One region of the Halomonas sp. DP3Y7-2 genome, then DNA from elsewhere that is predicted to be linked to it. Evidence: predicted binding sites of a transcription regulator. Region 1 holds the regulator's gene; each other region holds the start of a gene.
What was found. Region 1 encodes FNR, which switches genes on or off when oxygen is low (the NO sensors DNR and NnrR bind a similar motif). Its sites were predicted from a motif close to TTGATNTANATCAA; they were not measured.
Positions count from the first base shown of each region.

Region 2: the regulator FNR is predicted to act here: its motif matches at 1,345-1,358, upstream of KUV45_RS17760 (OmpW family protein).
Region 3: the regulator FNR is predicted to act here: its motif matches at 1,550-1,563, upstream of petA (ubiquinol-cytochrome c reductase iron-sulfur subunit).

Region 1 is NZ_JAHVKJ010000007.1:297,354-300,595, reverse strand. Features, by position in the region: gene ccoS (cbb3-type cytochrome oxidase assembly protein CcoS) at 1-83, shown strand, start outside; gene KUV45_RS08270 (sulfite exporter TauE/SafE family protein) at 93-779, shown strand; gene fnr (fumarate/nitrate reduction transcriptional regulator Fnr) at 938-1,678, shown strand; gene ttcA (tRNA 2-thiocytidine(32) synthetase TtcA) at 1,960-2,883, opposite strand; gene KUV45_RS08255 (hypothetical protein) at 3,098-3,242, opposite strand, start outside.
Region 2 is NZ_JAHVKJ010000011.1:480,282-483,523, reverse strand. Features, by position in the region: gene KUV45_RS17765 (gamma-glutamylcyclotransferase family protein) at 17-517, shown strand; gene KUV45_RS17760 (OmpW family protein) at 629-1,270, opposite strand; gene KUV45_RS17755 (OmpW family protein) at 1,473-2,081, opposite strand; gene KUV45_RS17750 (hypothetical protein) at 2,597-2,944, shown strand; gene putP (sodium/proline symporter PutP) at 3,095-3,242, opposite strand, start outside.
Region 3 is NZ_JAHVKJ010000008.1:149,453-152,694, reverse strand. Features, by position in the region: gene KUV45_RS10525 (cytochrome bc complex cytochrome b subunit) at 1-796, opposite strand, end outside; gene petA (ubiquinol-cytochrome c reductase iron-sulfur subunit) at 796-1,395, opposite strand; gene rpsI (30S ribosomal protein S9) at 2,076-2,465, opposite strand; gene rplM (50S ribosomal protein L13) at 2,479-2,907, opposite strand; gene zapE (cell division protein ZapE) at 3,150-3,242, opposite strand, start outside.

The DNA of each region.
Region 1 (3,242 bases):
CATCCAGAAAGCCGGCAAAAGAGACGCCGGTCGATGACGCAATAGCCGACGAGCATGATTCCACGCCACCCCCTGGATCCTGAGCAGAACGCATGAACCCAGTAGGTCTAGACCTGCCGCCCGCGATGGCGGCTTTTGTCTTCGGGCTGCTTGGCGGAGCACATTGCATCGGCATGTGCGGCGGTATAATGAGCGCCCTGACCTTTGCCATTCCCCCGAGCATGCGCCACCCTGTTCGTGTAGGAATTTTACTACTTGGCTACAACTCGGGACGTCTGTTCAGCTACTGCCTGGCAGGCGCTATGGTCGCAAGCCTAGGCTCTGTGGTGGCGCTGGCACCGGGCATGCGGGACCTGCTGCAGGTGGTTGCCAGCCTGATGCTGATCACGATGGCGCTTTACATTGCCAACCTGTGGAAAGGGCTACGCTGGCTGGAGGCATTGGGCCAGCGCCTGTGGAGGTACCTGGAGCCAGCAGGACGTCGCCTGTTGCCAGTGGTCAAGCTACCTCAGGCGGTTGCACTCGGAGCCATCTGGGGCTGGCTGCCCTGTGGCCTGGTGTATTCCATGCTGGCATGGAGCATGGCCATCGCAGACCCTGTCCATGGAGCACTACTCATGCTCTGCTTTGGCCTGGGGACGCTGCCGGCACTGGTGACAACAGGGGTTGCTGCGCGCCAACTGCAGAGTTTGCTGGCACACCCTGCCACACGATTTATGGCAGCGGGCATGATTGTCGGTTTAGCCGTATGGAATATCCTACAAATTGTAGGAAATTGACGATCATCATATCGCCGTCAGATTATTGAGGCAAAAGAGGTATATGCACCTTTGACCCAATATCTGCGTGTAGAATAGCGACAATAGCATGCAGCAAGGGTAAGCCAGTTTCCTACATGCCCTGCTCATCATGAACCCCAGACCCACAGGAGCTGCGAATGAGTCCATCGGCCCAAGATCGACGGCGCCCCATGCTACATGAGACTCGTTGCGAGTCCTGCAGCTTGAGCTCCCTGTGCCTTCCGTTGTCGCTGGAGACCGCTGACCTCGAGCGCTTCGATTCCATTATCCGCCGTCATCCTCCGATCAAGAAGGGCACTCGCCTGGTCGAGCAGGGAGATCGCTTCACGAGCGTCTTCGCGGTTCGCTCCGGTAGCCTCAAGCAGATCACCACGGAGGGTAGTGGCGAAGCGCAGCTGACCAACTTCTTCTTGCCCAGTGAACTGGTCGGCCTGGATGGCATAGACGACGGCAGATATCCCGGCAGCGTGGTGGCACTCGAGACCACGACCGTATGTGAGATTCCCTTCGATCGCCTTGACGCCCTGACCCAGACGCTGCCGGAACTACGCGCGCAACTGTTCCGCACCCTCAGCAAGGAGCTGCGCGAGGATCGCCGCATGATGCAGCTGCTGTCGCGCAAGACCGCTGACCAACGACTGGCCTGCTTCTTCCTCGGTCTGTCGGACCGTTTCCGACGCCGCGGCTACTCGCCGTTCAGCTTCCGCCTGTCCATGTCCCGGGCAGATATCGGCAACCACCTGGGACTTGCCGTCGAAACGGTCAGCCGCATTCTGGGACGCTTTCAACAGCAGGACCTAGTGGCGGTCTCTGGACGGGAGGTCAATATCCTGGACCTCGCCTCACTGTCGAACCTGGCTGACACCGACGCCAGCTGATCCGCGGCGCTGACAGGGCCTGCGGCCGACAGCGACCGATAGACGTCGTGCCACGCCACGAGCCCAGCCCCCCCTTAGGTAGGGCGACGATATACCGGCTCCATCAACAAAAGAGGCCGCATCCCAGGATGCGGCCTCTTGCTATCTTATCGGGACGAGCGTTCAGACATTGAAGAGGGCCACTGCGTGATGTGGCCCTAGCTCGCTTCGCGCTTCAGCAGTGCCTTTTCAGCAGTGCCTTTTCAGCAAGGCATGTTCAGCATGGGCTTGTTCAGGGGAGCTTAGTCGGCGTCAACGATATCAATACGCCGAGCCTGGCGATGCGCCTGCACGGCCTCCAGACCTTCAAAGTCGAACAGCTCGCGGTCTGCCAGCTGCGAGGGTGCCACGTTGGTCACGGCCTTGAACATGCTCTCCAGGCGCCCTGGGTGCTTGGCCTCCCACTCTGCCAGCATTTCCTTCACCACCTGGCGCTGCAGGTTGGGCTGCGAACCGCAGAGGTTGCAGGGAATGATCGGAAAGGCCATGGCATCGCTGTAGGCCTGGATGTCCGCCTCGCGGCAGTACGCCAGCGGCCGGATGACAATGTTCTTGCCATCATCGGACAGCAGCTTGGGCGGCATGGCCTTGAGACTTCCCCCGAAGAACATGTTGAGGAACAGCGTCTCGAGAATATCCTCGCGGTGGTGTCCCAGGGCAATCTTGGTCGCACCGATCTCTTCCGCAAAACCGTACAGCGACCCTCGGCGCAGTCGCGAGCACAGCGCGCAGGTGGTCTTGCCCTCGGGGGTCTTTTCCTTCACCACCGAGTAGGTGTCACGCTCGAGGATGTGGTAGTCCACGCCAATGCTGTCCAGGTAGTCCGGTAGCACGTGCTCGGGAAAGCCGGGCTGCTTCTGGTCGAGGTTGACCGCCACCAGGGAGAAGTTCACCGGCGCATTGCGCTGCAGGCTGCGAAGAATCTCGAGCATGGTGTAGCTGTCCTTGCCGCCGGACAGGCATACCATGACCTTATCGCCTTCCTGAATCATGCCGTAATCGATGATGGCGTTGCCGGTCTGACGCCGCAGACGCTTCTGCAGCTTGTTGAACTCGCGCTTGGCCTTGGCCTGGGCGCGCTCGTCGTCAGCTGCCGGGGACGCGGCATCACGACGGTCGAGGACACGGGGATCAAACAGGGAGGCGGAAGCGGGCTGAGCAGACATGGGCAGGGCACATCACGGCTGAAAATGAAGACCCGCTAGTCTATCACTCACGTCCGCCACAGGCGAAGAAGTCAGCAACCACTCACCCCTGCGATTACGCTGGTTCACAACCGCGTGTCCTGGGCCAAGGTGCTTTTGACTAGCCGCCCTGTGACTAGCCGCCCTGTGACTAGCCGCCCTGTGAAGAGAGGACCTGTGACAAGACGACCTGTGGCTAGACGACTTGTAGTGCCAGCAGATAGCGCGCCACCACACCAAGCAACAGCAGCAAGATGCCGAAGCGTTGCCAGGCGTGCTCACTCACCGTCAGCGTCAGACGCTTCTCCCAGAACTTGACCATCCCCCACAGGTCACGGGTG
Region 2 (3,242 bases), on a different contig from region 1:
TGATAAGGAGCGTAACGTGCCCTGGTACTTTGCCTACGGCAGTAACATGAACCTTGCACGGGTCGACGCCCGTATCGGAGAAACGCGACGCGTGCTGCCTGCGACCCTTGAGGAATACGCACTGCGTTTCAACAAGGCCTCGAAAGTACCGGGGATCGCCCACGCCAATGTGGTGCCCGCCGCTGGCAAGCGCGTTGAAGGGGCCCTGTTCGAGCTGATGGTGCCTGAGCAGATCGCGTCCATGGATCCCTTCGAAGGCTATCCCCATGAATACACGCGCCAGCGCTTGCCACTGCAGACCGCCGAGGGGGTGATCGATGCCTGGGTGTATATCGCCAGCGCCGAGCGCCAGGGGGAGGGGCTCAAGCCCGCCCGCGAGTACCTCGAGCACCTGCTGGCCGGTCGTGACTTCCTGAGCGAGGGCTACCACCAGGCGCTGGCAGCGGTGGAGGCCGTCGAGCACCTCGATGATGCCACCCTGGGGAGGTTGGGACTTTCTCGCCACCATCCACGCTAGAGCCGCTGCCTCGCTCGAGCCTCACCCAGGCTCAGCCACTGGCATTGACAGCACAGCGCCCGCGCCTGCCTGGCAGGTGCGGGCGCTGCATGTATGCGGACGTGCTCTGGATCAGAAGCGGTAGCTGATGCCGGCCATGATCACGTAGGGGTCCACCTCGATCTCGCCGATATCCTCGCCATTGAGATCGACGTCGCTGTCGATATCCAGGTACCACACCGCCATGTTGGCCGCCCAGTGATCGTCGATCAGCAGATCCAGGCCCGCCTGGCCAGCCCAGCCCCAGGACTCTTCCAGGTCCAGGTCAGCACCCTGAAGGTCGATGTCTTCATCAGAGAAGTGGGTGTAGTTGACGCCGATGCCGGCATAGGGCTGGACACGGGAAGCGGTGCCACCGAAGGGATAGTATTGCACGGTCAGAGTCGGCGGCAGATGCTCGACGCTCGCGCCAATATCGTTGCCACCCACGTTCAGGTCCACGTCGTGCTCGAAGGGCTCGGCGGCCAGCAGTTCGACGCCAAACTTGTCGTGGAAGCGGTAGCCGAGGGTGAAGGCAAAACCGTTGTCGTCATGGACATCGGTGTCCATGGTGCCGCCCATCAAGGAACCGTTGTCGGAGTCAGGCTTGACCTTGGCCACACCGACGCGGGTATAGAAGTCGCCCTTGCCATAGTCGGCAAGCGCTTGTGTGCTGACGAGGGCAGCGGAGCCAAGGGTGGCAATCAGTGCGGTAGTGACCAGGGGATGGCGCATGCAGTTCTCCTTGCGTACTGGCGAATGGGCGGACCCGATGTGAGCCAGTCTATGCTGTAGTGAGAATGCAGTTATTGACCTGCCTCAATACCTCTTTCGGTTCATGCCAATGGATTGGCCAACGAAAACGGCGCCTGGAAAGCCAGGCGCCGTGGTGTCAGCGATCTATGGAAATCAGACGCTGTCTTTCAATTACTTCTGGTTAGAAGCGGTAGGTGACGCCTGCACCGATGGTCATCGGATCGATTTCGGCTTCGCCGACGTCGCTGCCATTCACTTCGATATCGGAGTCGACGTCAGCGTAGCGTGCGTAGGTGCCCACCAGCAGGTTGTCAGTGACGCTCAGGTCAAGACCAACCTGTGCGGCTGCGCCATAGGAGCTATCCAATTCGGCGTTGAAGCTCTCGTCCGAGAAGTGGGTGTAGTTCATGCCCACGCCAACGTAGGGGTGAACACGGGCGTTTTCGACGCCACCCAGCGGGTAGTAGTTGAGCATCAGGTTGACCGGGGTGCGGTCCACGCTACCAATGTTGCCGCCGCCGACAGCAATATCATGCTCCATGGCTTCGGAGCCGTTCAGCTCGACGCCGAACTTGTCGTGGAACAGGTAACCTGCGCCATAGGCAAATCCATTCTCTTCGGAGACATCAATGTCCTGACCAGCGATGTCACCATTGTCTGAAGTGGGATCGGCCTTCTCAAAGCCACCGCGCACATAGAAGTCACCAGCCTGGTAGGCCATGGCGGACTGCGCAGCAAAAGCAGTGGTGGCGAGAAGAGCAGCGGTTCCCATCAGTCGTGTCATTTTCATGGTGGACCTCCTTGATGATCCTATGGCTTCGAAAGGTGAAGCTATGTTGTACAGGGCACAGTTTACGAACAGTGTTTCTAAATGTCTTGTAGAAATAAATAATCGAGTCGATAGGGATAACTAGCGAAAAACTATGGAACTAACGAGCTGGTGCCGTGTCACTGAATCAAATCTGTACAACTTTTTTGCACATTTGGGGTGTGTGACGGGCCAAACAGCGGAGTGCCACGAGACAAAAGCTGAGTCCACGGCGCAGGAGCGACGGCCCGAGGGGCAAACGCTAGAGGCCAGAAGTCCAGGTGCCAGAAGTCCAGGTGCCAGAAGGCCAAGGACTGGAAGGCCAGGGGACAGCAGTGAGAAAGCCAACACGGGGCGGTCAATTGCCGTGGACGACGCCTCAGGCTAGCAGGGGACACCTGGGCAATGGCAACGGGTGGTCCACGCGAAACCTCGCTGAACGGACGGAAATCGTCTTCACTGTGAGGTAATCATCTACCAATGGCGGGGGCGGCATTGTGATCAGACGTAACCGAAGCCGGTTGCTGGGCGTCTCCAACGTGCCTTGGGGGATGGCAGCCTTGGCGCTGGGCGCCTCCGCCTTGTTGGCGGTGTGGCTGCTGCTGGAGCCCTGGCTGATCAGTGGCCTGACACTGCCTGCTCGTGTGTTGATGGTGGGGCTAGGGCTTTGGGTAGTCGGCGTCGGCTTGGCACTGCCATTGTGCTACCCGTTGGTCACAGCGCCCACTGTCGGCGCGTCTCGCATGCTCATGTGGCTGCGGAGAGCGAGCGCCGCGCCCTGGTACCCCTTGGCCCTGGCGACCTTCGTCACCTTGTTGTTGGCCCGCTCCATTGGCGTGATATAACGGCATCCGAGTGATGCAACGGCCGAGGCGCAGTGAGCAGTGACCAGTGACTAGTGACAGGCCAAATACCGCCCCATATGAGAAGGCCGTCCCATATGCAGAAGGCCGCCCATCTGGGCGGCCTTCTGCGTGACGGCTGTCATTCAGCGCTTATGCATCTTCCAGTGTATCGAACTCTTCGGTGATCTCGCGGCTAGGCTCCTGAGTGGCAAGACTGACCACCACGATGGCGATGTAGGCAAAGATCACGCCCGGTACGATTTCATACAGATCAAACAGGCCACCTGACAGTTCAGCC
Region 3 (3,242 bases), on a different contig from region 1:
CACAGAAGACAAACAGGAACACGGCGACACCCACGATGTCCTTGACCGTGTAGTAGGGATGGAAGGGTATCCCGTCCAGCGGTTTGCCGGTTTCATCCTTCTTGGCCTTGATGTCGATGCCATCAGGATTGTTGGAGCCTACTTCATGCAGAGCAATGATGTGCAGCACCACCAATGCCAGGATCACGATCGGCAGCGCCACCACGTGCAGGGCAAAGAAGCGGTTCAGGGTAATCCCGGAGATCAAGTAATCTCCGCGCACCCACTGGGCCAGATCCGGACCGATGCCGGGGATGGCGGAGAACAGGGAAATGATGACCTGAGCGCCCCAGTAGGACATCTGCCCCCAGGGCAGCAGGTAACCCATGAAAGCCTCGGCCATCAGCGCCAGGTAGATTGCCATGCCGAAGATCCAGACCAGCTCACGGGGCGCCTTGTAGGAGCCGTAGAGCAGACCACGGAACATATGCAGATAGACCACCAGGAAGAATGCCGAGGCGCCGGTGGAGTGCATGTAGCGGATCAGCCAGCCGTACTCCACATCCCGCATGATGTATTCGACGGAGGCAAAGGCGCCCTCGGCGCTGGGATTGAAACTCATGGTCAGCCAGACGCCGGTCAGAATCTGATTGACCAGCACCAGCAGAGCGAGGGATCCGAAGAAGTACCAGAAATTAAAGTTCTTGGGCGCGTAATACTCTGACAGATGTTCCTGCCACATCTGGGTCGCCGGAAATCTATCGTCGATCCAGCGCATGAGACCGCGCTCGGCCTTGGCCTTGTTGGGATTTGCCATTACGCACCCTCCCCGTCTTCACCGACCACGATGACCGACTCGTTGACAAAGTAATAGGGCGGAACCTCCAGGTTCACGGGAGCGGGAACGTTGCGAAAGACCCTGCCCGCCAGATCAAAACGCGAACCGTGGCAAGGACAGAAGAAGCCGCCCGGCCAGTCTTCTACCCCCACCCCTTCGGCATTGGGTTCGGGCTTGAACAGCGGCGAACAGCCAAGGTGCGTACAGATCCCTACCAGCACCCCGATCTCAGGCCGAATGGAGCGCAAATGGCCTCCGGCATAGCCGGGCTGCTGCGGCTTGGCAGACTCGGGGTCGGCCAGCACGTCTTCTCCCAGCGCCTCGGTGCGCTCAATCATCTCTGGAGTGCGATTGATGACCCATACAGGCCGCCCGCGCCACTCGACGGTCATTCTCTGCCCCGGCTCGAGCTTCGAGATATCCGCCTGAACGGGAGCCCCTGCCGCCCGCGCTCTGGCACTCGGCTGCCAGGATGCCACAAAGGGAACCGCTACCCCGACAGTGCCGACCGCCCCAACCACGGAGGTAGCACCCACGAGGAAACGGCGCCGCCCCTTGTTCACGCCGTTGTCTGCCATGATCTGGTTTCTCCCATCAGACTTTATCCGTTGTTGTTTTCACGGTCCCTTGAATGTCCGTGACCACGGATACAAGTGGCTTGTATGTTAGGAAATCCCCCCCACCCGCACAAGAAGACCTCCGGGCAAGACACCCCGTGCAAGCCCCATACATTTGACATGGAACAACTTTATGACGATGTGCCCGAGCGCCCTGCGGCAAAAGAAGGGCCTCAAGCGCATCAAGGCCGCAACTCCAGCCTCACAGGACGGCTAGCGGATCAGCACAAAAGTCACCGTCGGAGCGTCACCAACGGTCGCATCGCGGAACACGCCAGGCAAACGCCCGGCCGGGTCGGGTACAGCACTCGCGGCAGACGCAGCGTGGTATAAGGGGTAGCGCACCGGAAACCAAGAGGGAGGCACGCTAGCAAGAAGGGGGCAGCGCAAGGAGACCATCAGAGGTCGAGCTAGCGAAAAAGCGATAGGAAGGGATAAAAGGAAGAGACACAAGAAGAAGCACAAGAAGATCTACAAGAAGCGGGAGACGCAGAGAGGACACGAGAAACGCACGGAGCGACAGCCCCTGGGAGCAAATTCAGGCTTGCTACCGACGTAGACGCCACACGCAAAAACCGCATCCGAAAACGACAGCGCCCGGGCCAATGGCCCGGGCGCTGTGCGATCGGCAAGCGTATCGATTAACGCTTGGAGAACTGCGGGCGACGACGCGCCTTGCGCAGACCGACCTTCTTACGCTCGACTTCACGTGCGTCACGAGTGACGTAGCCAGCTGCGCGCAGCGGCTTGCGGAAGTCTTCGTTGTACTGCATCAGGGCACGGGTAATGCCGTGACGGATAGCGCCAGCCTGGGCACTGCCGCCGCCGCCCTTGACGGTGACGTAGACGTCGAACTGCTCGAGAGTCTCGGTCAGTTCCAGCGGCTGACGAACCACCATGCGACCGGTAACGCGGCCGAAGTATTCGTTCAGGTCACGGCTGTTGACGGTGATCTTGCCGGTGCCCGGCTTCAGGAAGACGCGCGCGGTAGAGGTCTTGCGGCGCCCGGTACCGTAATACTGCTGTGTCATGGCGAAGATTCCCTCAGATGTTCAGTTCTTGCGGCTGCTGGGCAGCGTGCGGATGTTCGGAACCGGCGTAGACCTTGAGCTTGGCGTGCATGGCACGACCCAGCGGGCCCTTCGGCAGCATGCCCTTGACGGCGCCTTCGATGACACGCTCAGGAGCGTGGTCGATCAGCTGATTGAAGGTCATGGAGCGCAGGCCACCCGGGTAACCGGTGTGACGGTGGTACATCTTGTCGCTGGCCTTGTTGCCAGTCACCTTCACCTTCTCGGCGTTGATGACGACGATGTAGTCACCGGTGTCCACATGGGGAGTGTATTCCGGCTTGTGCTTGCCACGCAGGCGGCGAGCAATTTCGGTAGCCAGACGACCGAGCGTCTTGTCCGCGGCATCGACGACATACCAGTCGCGCTGGACGGACTGCGGCTTAGCACTGAACGTCTTCATGGATGAAATCACCAATTCGATGTGTTGGATCTCCCGGCCCTTCTCCTGATAGCGCTTGAATACTCGCGATACCAGGCAGCACCGTGCAGAGATCATCCCTATTTTTCTTGGTTGCCCGACACCACAACCCACCGGGGTGTCGGCACAACGGTCGAGCGAGCGCGCATTCTACACAACCACACGCTCGACGTCACCCTCTGTTTCTCCAGCGGGGTCTTTTCCTGACAGCCAACGGCGGTGGCTCACGGCTTGTGCGGCAAGGCCAGATATTCCCGTGACTGCATTTCCTGCAGCCGCGATAGCGTTCGCTCAAACTCGAACTCGAGCTTACCCCC